Candidatus Finniella inopinata: one gene and its partners. The protein of the gene in region 2 interacts with the protein of the main gene of each other region in a pairwise test. Links are inferred from orthologs where the notes say so. Each region holds a gene or a part of one and is shown on either strand. Other genes may lie near its edges.

Region 1 (2,946 bases), on a different replicon or contig from region 2:
TTCGGGATTGTCTTAACGATGTATGATAGAAGAAGTTCTTTATGTTCCCAAGTGGCTGCAGACGTGCGATTTCATTTAAAGGATAAGGTTTTTAAAACCGTTATTCCCCGAAATGTAAAGGTATCAGAGGCCCCCTCCCATGGAAAACCTGTGTTACTCTATGATGTGGGGTGCATTGGATCACAATCTTATATGGAACTCGCAAAAGAAATTTTAATTAAAGAAAAGGAATAAATATGAATTCCTCAAAGGAAAATAAAACACTAGGCCGGGGCCTTTCTGCATTGCTTGGTGATATGGGCGACTACGGTGATTCTAACACAGACCGAAGATTCCAGAATCAATCGATTGATATCGACTACATCAAACCTGGAAAAATGCAGCCTCGTCAATATTTTGACCCGGAAAAAATGGAAACTTTGACAAATTCCATAAAGCAGAAGGGCGTTTTACAGCCTTTGGTTGTAAGAAAACTAGACGATGATTTTTTTGAAATCATTGCGGGTGAGCGTCGATGGCGTGCAGCACAGGCCGCAGGACTCACAACGATTCCGGTGGTTGAAATTATTTGCACCGATGAAGAAGCCTTAGAAATCGGTCTTATTGAAAACCTTCAGAGGGATGATTTGAACCCTATGGAAGAGGCCGAATCTTTTCAACGCCTTATTGATGATCATAAAAAGACTCAAGAGGAGATTGCCTTTTCCATCAGCAAAAGCCGTAGCTACGTTGCCAACATGCTCAGGCTAAACGGTTTGCCAGAGCCAGTGAAAGCCCTTATCAGAGAAGGTAAATTATCGGCAGGGCATGCGCGCAGCATTGCCAAGGCAAACGATATTGAGCAGGTGGCCCAAAAAATTATTCAAGATAAGCTGTCGGTGAGAGACACTGAAAATCTTGTCCGCCGCGAACGCCAACCTGCCTTTAATCAACCGACGATTGATCCTGATATAGATATGATTACCCGACGAATTGGGGAACGTTTGGGTATGAAAACTAAAATTCAATTTACCAGGGACGGCGGTGCTTTGACTTTTTATTTCCAAAGCTACGAGCAGCTTGACGAGCTTGTTGGTTATTTAAGCTCTGTATAAGGGGGGAATCGCGTGTTAAGAGAAATCATATTAGATACCGAGACAACCGGCCTTAGCCATCAGGCAGGACACCGTATTGTGGAAATAGGCTGTATAGAGCTTTTAAATCACATGCCAACAGGGAAACATTATCAGGTATACATAAACCCCGAACGAGAGGTCCCTCCTGAATCCACGGCCATTACAGGGCTTACCCACGATTTCCTCAAAAACCATGGAGTTTTTGCCTCGGTTGCTGATGATTTCTTGTCTTTTATTCAAGATGATAGGCTTGTTATTCATAATGCCAATTTTGACGTTGGCTTTTTAAATGCAGAGCTCGTCCGCCTCAATAAACCAAAAATAGAAATGTATCGCGTTGTCGACACGCTGTTAATAGCCCGTCGTAAGTTTCCAGGCTCACCGGCAAGCCTTGATGCGTTGTGTAAGCGCTTCCAAATTGACCTAGGCGGCCGATCTAAGCATGGTGCGTTGCTGGACTCTCAATTGTTGGCTCAGGTGTATCTGGAGCTTTTAGGGGGGCGCCAAAGACAGCTGGGCATTCAAAAAGACGCCGGACGGCAAGAAAACCAAGATATTTCAAACAGCACCGTGGTGGTATTTCCCAGAAGAGACTTTGTTTTGAAATCTGGCGAAGAGGAATCTCACAAGGATTTTGTCAAAAAAATATATGGGAACCTATGGGGATACTAAAAAAAACGCCTTTGATGAAAAGGCGCTGTGCATTCTTAGAAATTAAACGAGAAAAACTATTTAATCTTTGCCTCTTTAAAAGCGACATGTTTCCGAATGACGGGATCATACTTACGCAGTTCCAATTTCTCTGGCTTTTTACGTGGGTTTTTTTGTGTAACATAAAAATACCCGGTATCGGCAGTGCTCAAAAGTTTGATATTAATAACAGCTGATTTAGCCATCTAAAGATCCCCTAAACATATTTCTAACAGTTAACGATCAAATTGGAGCGGGCGAAGGGATTTGAACCCTCGACCCCAACCTTGGCAAGGTTGTGCTCTACCACTGAGCTACGCCCGCTTCTTTTATGAGGCTACATATATAACGAACTCGTAAATCCATTTTATATGATTTAACCATCTATAGTATGACTGCCCTGTTTTTAGCAAGTCTTTTTGGAAATTTTTTTTACAAAGTCAGCATCACGCAAACTTTGCGATCGCATCTGCGATAAATTCCACCTGGCTTTCGGTTAACTCAAAGAAAAGGGGAAGCCTTAAAATCGTATCAGCTATCCGGGTTGTCAACGTCAAGACACCCTCTGTACGGGCGAATCTTTGCCCCCCGATGGAATCATGTAAAGGGACGTAATGGGTGGCGGACTGAATACCTTGACTACACAAATGGTCCATTAAAAGATTACGGCTTTTGCTGTCTTTTAACAAAATATAAAATAAATGACCGTTATGCTGGCAATCGATTGGAATCGTCGGCCGGATTAAACGTTCCATTTTCTCTAAAGGTTCTAAAACCTGATGGTAATAATTCCACATCCGAACGCGGTGCTTTGTTATTTCCTTGATGAATTCAAGTTGAGCCAACAGGAAGGCAGCTGTCACTTCACTAGGTAGAAACGAGGACCCTTTATCAACCCAGCTATATTTATCGACCTGGCCTAGTAAGAACTTTTTTCGATTGGTCCCCTTTTCCCAAATCATTTCAGCACGGCCCACCCATGAAGGGTCATTAACCATAAGGGCTCCACCCTCACCCGAAATAATATTTTTGGTTGCATGAAAGCTAAATGCGCCTGAATGTCCCAAGGTCCCCAAGGCTTTGTTTTTATAGTATGCTTCCACACCCTGTGCTGCATCTTCGATAACGAACAAATTATGTT
Region 2 (2,971 bases):
TTGAAATCTTTGGTTTTTAACTTCTCAATCATGGAGCGGGCAATCTGAAAGGCCTTTTCGGGAATAACCGTTTCCTGCAACTTCTCTGTCAAAGTTTCTAAATCTTTTAAAGGATTATCCCCCTGGACCAAGCTGGCAACGTAACTCTTAACAAAGTCGTTATGGTTATAATCCGCTTCACCATCATCTTTTTTTTCCTTTGCACGCAGATCATCAATCTCTTGTTGAATCTTCACATTATAAACCCGCCGCTCAAGGGCTTTACTTAAATAAGCATCGACATATTTCCAATACTCATCCTTGGTCATATAATCTTTTAACCAAGCTGTACCAGCTAAGATACCTTGAAGATCAGATTTTATAGCTGCAGAATCTAACACACCGGCATGTTTTTTAAAGGCTCCAAAAATAATCGCACTAACATGCGCAACATGCTGCTTTTCGTGTTCTTTATCTGCCTTATCAAATGTTTTTAAGTTCGCCCCTAAAGCTGCCTCTGTTAAACCATCTTGTTCTTTCAAAAACCTTGTCGCTTCCTGCAAAGCATTAATCATCAAACCCCGCTCGCCCTCATTAGCTGGTGTTTCGCTGATTCCCCCCACACCTTTACCTTCCCCTTTACTAACTAATCCAAGCAAAGTATCCGCTATATTTTTGGCCCTTGTTGGGTCTGACTCCCTTTTGAGATCATGGGCCAGGAAATTGGCCGCTTGAACCGCTTTGTTAACAGGATTGGCGTCAATTTTATAGTCAGCCTCTGCCATTTTCATTGCACTATCAAGGATGTCTTGTTTAAATTCAGCCTGCGCTACCCCCATGCTGACTGAAACCATTCCGACAGTTAAAAGACAATATTTGGCAAAATTTATCATAAGTCCAACCTTAAAATTTCCAATGAATACACCATATAAAATAGTATACCCTGCTTTATAAAATAGTATACCCTGCTTTGCAAACAAAAAGTTAATAGACCTGTTGATTTTATTTTACTCAGGGAAGAATCCTTTTAAACCCTCATCGGCATTAAAATAAAAGTCACATGAGGATTGCCGGTGGGTCGAATCAAGACCGACGATTCGGTATCAACCAACAATAACTCCATCTCTTCCGTTGGAACCTGGGCGGCGATATCCATTAAATAGCGAACATTGAAACAAACTTCCAAGGGTTGATCATAGGGGTAATCGACATCCAGCTCTTCTTCGGCCTTGCCTAATTCGTTACTTATGGCTGACAAGGTTGCTGTGTTGTTGGCCAGGCGCACCTTAATGGCCCGCACCTTATCATTGACAACGGTCCCCACCCGATCAACCGCCTCGGCAAACGCTTTGGTGGGCACAACCAACGTCTTGTCATTACTAATGGTTAAAGCCGATGAATAATCGGGGAAACCCCCATCAATCAATCGGGCACTTAAGACGGCCTGCATGGAATTACCATCAATGGCGAATTCAATACGGTTTTCAGAAAGACCAATGTGGACTGGCTTTTCAGCATCGTCTAATAGCTTAGAAATCTCGTGAATTGTTTTACGGCTAACAATAACCTCTGGCATCCCAAAGGCTTCAGTGGGGCTTTCACATTCGGCACAGGCCAAACGATGCATGTCCGTTGCCACCGCGCGCAGAACCTTTAGACCTTCGTTCTCAAGGGTGTGAAAATAAATACCGTTCAAGTGATAACGCGTCTCTTCCGTTGACATGGCAAAGCGGGTCGTATCAATAAGGTGCTTAATAACTGGTGCCGGCAAACTAAACCGATGCGACAGCTGACCTTGGGTTAACTGAGGGAAATCTTCACTGGACAAACAAGGCAATTCAAACCTGGAACGACCAGAGGTCACCACAAGCTGGCCACTTTCCGCATAAACCTCCAAATCAATTAAAGACCGGTCGCTGAGTTTTCGAACAATGTCATGAATCAGGTGGGCTGATACGCAAATAGATCCTGAGGTTATGGTTTGTGCCGGAATCGTTTCAATCAACGCCATATCCATATCTGTCGCTGTAATCGACAAGCCGTGATTAGAAGCCGTTAAAAGAACATGACTTAGAATGGGAACAGTCGTCCGTTTCTCAACGACGCTTTGACCGTGCGACAAAGCTTTTAAAAATAAACCTTTTTCTAATGACAACTTCATAAAACAAGCATTCCTTGGTTGGTTAATAAGCAGTGTCATACCATATTTAAGGCAAAAAAACGACACACCTGTTACTGTAAGCGCATTTATTTTTGCTAAAGGTCGAAGTGACCTTTCAATAATTTACACTTACAACATTAGTAAAATATTAATACTTTATCGCTTAAAATATAGGAAGATTATAAATTGTTAAATCTGAGGGAAAAATGGCAAATTCAGAAGGAAAAGTTTCAAACAAAAAAAAGGTAGCCCTGGCATTGCAGGGTGGAGGATCACATGGTGCCTTTACCTGGGGCGTTCTTGACCGCTTATTGGAAGATGACCGATTGGAAATTGAGGGCGTAACAGGAACCAGCGCTGGTGGCATGAACGCCGTGGCTTTAGCCCAGGGTTTAACACGTGGCGGCTCACAAGCAGCCCGAACAGAATTGAAAAACTTTTGGACGGCTATTCACGAGGTTGGCAAAAAAAGCTCTTTGAATAACCGAGGTCCCGTCGACAAAATGATGAACAAATTTACCATGTACAACTCACCTGGGTTTATCATGTTTGATTATCTAAGCCGTATGTTTTCACCTTATGAACTAAACCCCATGGGTCACGACCCTTTAAGGGATGTTATCAAAAAAAGTTTTGACTTTGAACTATTGCGTACGTCTTCCAAATGTAAAGTTTATCTGTGTGCGACTCATGTCTTCACCGGTCGATTAAAGGTATTTTGCACTGAAGAACTAAAATTAGAGACACTTCAAGCAACAGCTTGCCTGCCAACCATTCACAATGCCGTTTTGGTTGATGGCGAATATTATTGGGATGGTGGTTTTATTGGTA
Region 3 (4,143 bases), on a different replicon or contig from region 2:
TTTGCGCCATTCGTTGAATACGTGATATTATTACTTTGCTCTAGAAGGGCATATGGTGAATTAATTTTAAAAATTCAACCTCTTATTTCAAAAAAAAAGAGATTTACTTTCTATATCCAATTCAAATAATTTTGCGGGATTTTTATGATAGATATTTTTTCCAAAAACAAGGTCGATTCCGTAAATCACTTGAATGGCATATGGAATGATGCCGCCTGATCGGTCTGAGTTTGATCCTCTCTGGCCAATAAACCAGGTGGGCATCGTAAATATTAAGACCACGGTCTTAACAGGGACGATTCCCGAGAATAAAAGTTGGGCCAAGGGAATACGCCTCATAACCAGAACTGCAGCATCATCTTTATTTCTACCATAGTTCCGTTTACATTTGGTTAAAAAAGAGGGACCTATCGTGAAGGCCCATTTCCTGATAATAATTCCTTATGACTTTTTCTTCCCCCCGTTTTGTCCATCTTCGCCTTCACAGTGCCTATTCTTTGGCCGAGGGGGCCTTGCCTATTAAGCTGATACCACAATTGTGTCAAAAAAATAAAATGCCTGCGGTGGCGATTACCGATACGGCGAATCTTTTTGGGGCTTTGGAATTTGCCACCACATGTGCCAAATCTGGTATTCAACCCATGATTGGGTGTCAGGTTAACCTGTACCTGGAGGCTTTATCGGGTTATGCCCCCCTGGTTCTTTTGGTGCAATCAGAGCAGGGGTATAGACATCTTTTAAAGATTGTTTCGGATTCATATTTGAACCCCCTGACAGGTACCGACAAACCGGTTGTTTCGTTGACTGATTTGCAAGGGCGATCAACCGGATTGATTTTGTTGACGGGCGGACATAAGGGGCCCCTTGGGCGGTTAATCAGCCAAGACCCAGATGCAGTTCCTGATTTCGTGACAACCTTAAAAACGTTGTTTGAAGACAGAATTTACATCGAATTGGCGCGTCATGGTCTGGCAGAACAACAGCGGCTTGAGCCTAAGTTTTTAGAGCTGGCCTTAGACCATAACCTGCCAATTGTGGCCACGAATGATGTCTTTTTTGACCAACGTGATATGTATCAGGCCCATGATGCGTTGCTATGTATCGCAGACGGTCGCTATGTCAGCGAGAATGATCGCAATCGCGTCACGGCGGAGCATTATTTTAAGTCAGCTGATGAAATGGAAACGCTGTTCAAAGACTTACCAGAGGCTGTGGAAAACACTGTTTTAATCGCCCAACGATGCCATTTCATGCCAGCAGGCCAGGCGCCCATTTTGCCCCCTTTTCCAACAGTAACAGGCCGGGGTGAGCAGGAAGAATTGCGCGAGGAGGCCGAGGCTGGTTTGGAAAAACGGCTGAAAGAGGAAGTTTTCCCTCGATTCAAAAATGAAGAAATCCATGCCAAAGTTCGGGACGATTATTATGAACGCCTGAATTATGAATTCGACATTATCAGTCGCATGGGATTTGCTGGGTATTTTTTGATTGTGGCTGATTTTATCCAATGGGCCAAATCCCAAAATATCCCCGTGGGGCCAGGTCGTGGGTCGGGGGCGGGGTCGTTGGTCGCATGGTCGTTGACCATCACTGATATGGACCCCATTCATTTTGGCCTTATTTTCGAACGGTTCTTAAACCCAGAACGCGTCTCCATGCCGGACTTTGATATCGATTTTTGCCAAGACCGCCGGGACGAAGTGATTCAGTATGTGCGGCGTAAATATGGTGACGATCGAGTTGCCCATATTATCACCTTTGGTAAATTGCAGGCCCGGGCTGTGTTGCGGGATGTAGGGCGGGTTTTGCAAATGCCCTATGGGCAGGTTGACCGCCTTTGCAAAATGATTCCCAACAACCCCGCCAACCCGGTCAGTTTGCAGCAAGCCCTTGAGCTGGAGCCAAGTTTAAAACAACAAAGGGAACAAGACGAAACGGTGGGGAACCTGATCGACATTGGCATTCGGTTGGAGGGGTTATACCGGCACGCCTCCACCCACGCGGCCGGCGTCGTCATTGGTGATCGCCCTTTATGGGAATTGGTGCCGTTGTACAAGGACGAGCGGTCAGAACTACCAGCGACCCAGTTCAGCATGAAATATGTGGAAGAGGCCGGCCTGCTGAAGTTTGACTTTTTGGGGTTGAAAACGCTGACGGTTATTGAACGGTGCAGCCAGCTGATTCGAGCCCGTGGTATTCCCTTTCAAATCAATAAAGTTCCCTTGGATGACCCCAAGACGTTCGACCTTTTGTGCCGGGTGGAGGTAGTCGGCGTGTTCCAGGTGGAAAGTGCGGGCATGCGCGATGTGCTAAGGCGCCTGAAGCCAGATCGGTTTGAAGACATCGTGGCGTTGGTCGCCCTGTATCGGCCGGGCCCCATGGATGATATTCCGCGTTATCTTTCCTGCAAACATGGCGAGGAGGAGGTGCGGTACCTGCACCCCGCCTTGCAGCCCATTCTGGAGCCCACCTATGGAGTGATGGTTTACCAAGAACAGGTGATGAAAATTGCGCAGGTTCTAGGTGGATATACATTGGGGGCCGCGGATTTGTTGCGGCGCGCCATGGGTAAAAAGATTAAGTCCGAGATGGATGCCCAACGGGATTTGTTTGTGGCGGGGGCCATTAAGGATGGCGTTGATAAGGGCGTGGCAGCCCAGATTTTTGATCAGATGGCCAAATTCGCAGGGTATGGGTTTAACAAGTCACACTCGGCCCCGTATGCTTTGTTGACGTATCACACGGCGTATTTAAAGGCCAATTATCCGTTGGAATTCTTTGCCGCCACCATGACTTATGACATGCACAACACCGATAAGTTGACCCTTTATCGCCAAGATTTGTTGCGCGCAGACATGCCCTTGTTTCCGCCTGATGTGAATCATTCCATGGCTACGTTTGCAGTGGAGAATAACGGCATTCGGTATGCTTTGGCGGCGATCAAGAATGTAGGGCTGCAGGCTATGGAAAGCCTGGTGGCGGAGCGTGTGGCGAATGGGCCTTTTAAAAATCTTGCTGATTTTACGGCCCGCCTTGATGGTAAAACGGTCAATAAGCGCCAGTTGGAAAACCTGATTGCGGCGGGGGCGTTGGACAGTTTGCTTCAGGCTGAAAATATTAACCGCCGGCAAGTTTTTGAGGGGGTTGATTTTCTGTTAAGCCAAAATCATTTAAGGAGGCAGGAAAAGGCGAACAAGCAAACGTTACTGTTTGGCGGCAGCCAGCAGGCGCCAATCACCATAACGTTGCCGAATGTCAGGGCCTGGGGATTGTTGGAAAGTCTGCAAAAGGAGTTTGAGGCCCTGGGCTTTTTCCAAAGTGCCCACCCTTTGGATATTTATAAAGACAGCTTGGCTATCCTGAAGTTAACAAACAGCGCAGACTTGGCAGCAAAGGCCACGGAAAGTCTGGCTGCGGTTAATGTGGCCGGTATTATTTTGTTTAAACAGGAACGCACATCAAAGAATGGGCAAAAGTTCGCCTTTGTGGGTTTATCAGACACCACCGGTGTTTATGAAATTGCCTTATTTTCTGAAATTTACCAACAAACCCGTGATCTTTTAACCCCGGGTACAGCTGTTTATGTGGCTGCTGGCCTTCGGGCAGAGGGGGAAAGCTATCGTCTAACCGCACAAAGCTTGGAATTGCTGGACCAAAAAACGCAATCGCAATCGGTGGTCTTGACGGTAAATCAACGTTTTGATGTTCAGGCTTTGAAAGACTTTTTGCAAACCTGCCCCACCGGCAAAACAAAAATAAAATTGGACATAACGTTGCCAGACTTACCCCCCGCAAGAATGACCTTGCCAGGGGGGTATCATTTAAACGCTGATCAACGCAGCCAACTGTTTAGTTTTTGTAATACTTAACAAAGACCGTTTGCCGCCGCATCATCAGCGCTCATGCCATTCTCTGCCCCTGCCAGTTCACAAGGGGATTGTTGGGCTTTTTTTCTTGGCGGTGCGACGTCTTCATCGGCCGCAGCATCATCCATGGCTACGTCCTGATCATCCTGTTCAACTACACGAGCAGTTTTTTTGGCATTTTTGCGTGGTGGAAGGGGGGCCTCTTCTTCGGCCAAACTATCATCATCTATCATTTCGTCTTCATCGACAGGCGGAGGAGGGGCTTTTTTGGTAGTCTTCT

Evidence for each region.
Region 1: the proteins of dnaN (region 2) and dnaQ interact in binary tests that used the Escherichia coli proteins (3 or more experiments, as listed by UniProt). The link is inferred for Candidatus Finniella inopinata from one-to-one orthologs.
Region 3: the proteins of dnaN (region 2) and dnaE interact in binary tests that used the Escherichia coli proteins (3 or more experiments, as listed by UniProt). The link is inferred for Candidatus Finniella inopinata from one-to-one orthologs.

The regions. Positions count from the first base shown.
Region 1 is NZ_SCFB01000008.1:13,269-16,214, forward strand. What follows is about bases 157-2,946. They hold dnaQ (DNA polymerase III subunit epsilon), read left to right. Parts: upstream 157-1,106; coding sequence 1,107-1,787; downstream 1,788-2,946. Other genes in these bases: EQU50_RS06660 (ParA family protein), read left to right, coding at 157-234; EQU50_RS06665 (ParB/RepB/Spo0J family partition protein), read left to right, coding at 237-1,094; rpmG (50S ribosomal protein L33), read right to left, coding at 1,844-2,011; rffA (dTDP-4-amino-4,6-dideoxygalactose transaminase), read right to left, coding at 2,252-2,946. In the rest of the region: more of EQU50_RS06660, read left to right, coding at 1-156. UniProt on the Escherichia coli protein: DNA polymerase III is a complex, multichain enzyme responsible for most of the replicative synthesis in bacteria. The epsilon subunit contain the editing function and is a proofreading 3'-5' exonuclease.
Region 2 is NZ_SCFB01000004.1:133,366-136,336, forward strand. What follows is about bases 74-2,888. They hold dnaN (DNA polymerase III subunit beta), read right to left. Parts: upstream 2,141-2,888; coding sequence 1,007-2,140; downstream 74-1,006. Other genes in these bases: EQU50_RS02475 (hypothetical protein), read right to left, coding at 74-872; EQU50_RS02485 (patatin-like phospholipase family protein), read left to right, coding at 2,347-2,888. In the rest of the region: more of EQU50_RS02475, read right to left, coding at 1-73; more of EQU50_RS02485, read left to right, coding at 2,889-2,971. UniProt on the Escherichia coli protein: Confers DNA tethering and processivity to DNA polymerases and other proteins. Acts as a clamp, forming a ring around DNA (a reaction catalyzed by the clamp-loading complex) which diffuses in an ATP-independent manner freely and bidirectionally along dsDNA.
Region 3 is NZ_SCFB01000005.1:57,832-61,974, reverse strand. What follows is about bases 80-4,066. They hold dnaE (DNA polymerase III subunit alpha), read left to right. Parts: upstream 80-443; coding sequence 444-3,866; downstream 3,867-4,066. Other genes in these bases: EQU50_RS03895 (hypothetical protein), read right to left, coding at 3,863-4,066. In the rest of the region: more of EQU50_RS03895, read right to left, coding at 4,067-4,143. UniProt on the Escherichia coli protein: DNA polymerase III is a complex, multichain enzyme responsible for most of the replicative synthesis in bacteria. This DNA polymerase also exhibits 3' to 5' exonuclease activity. The alpha chain is the DNA polymerase catalytic subunit.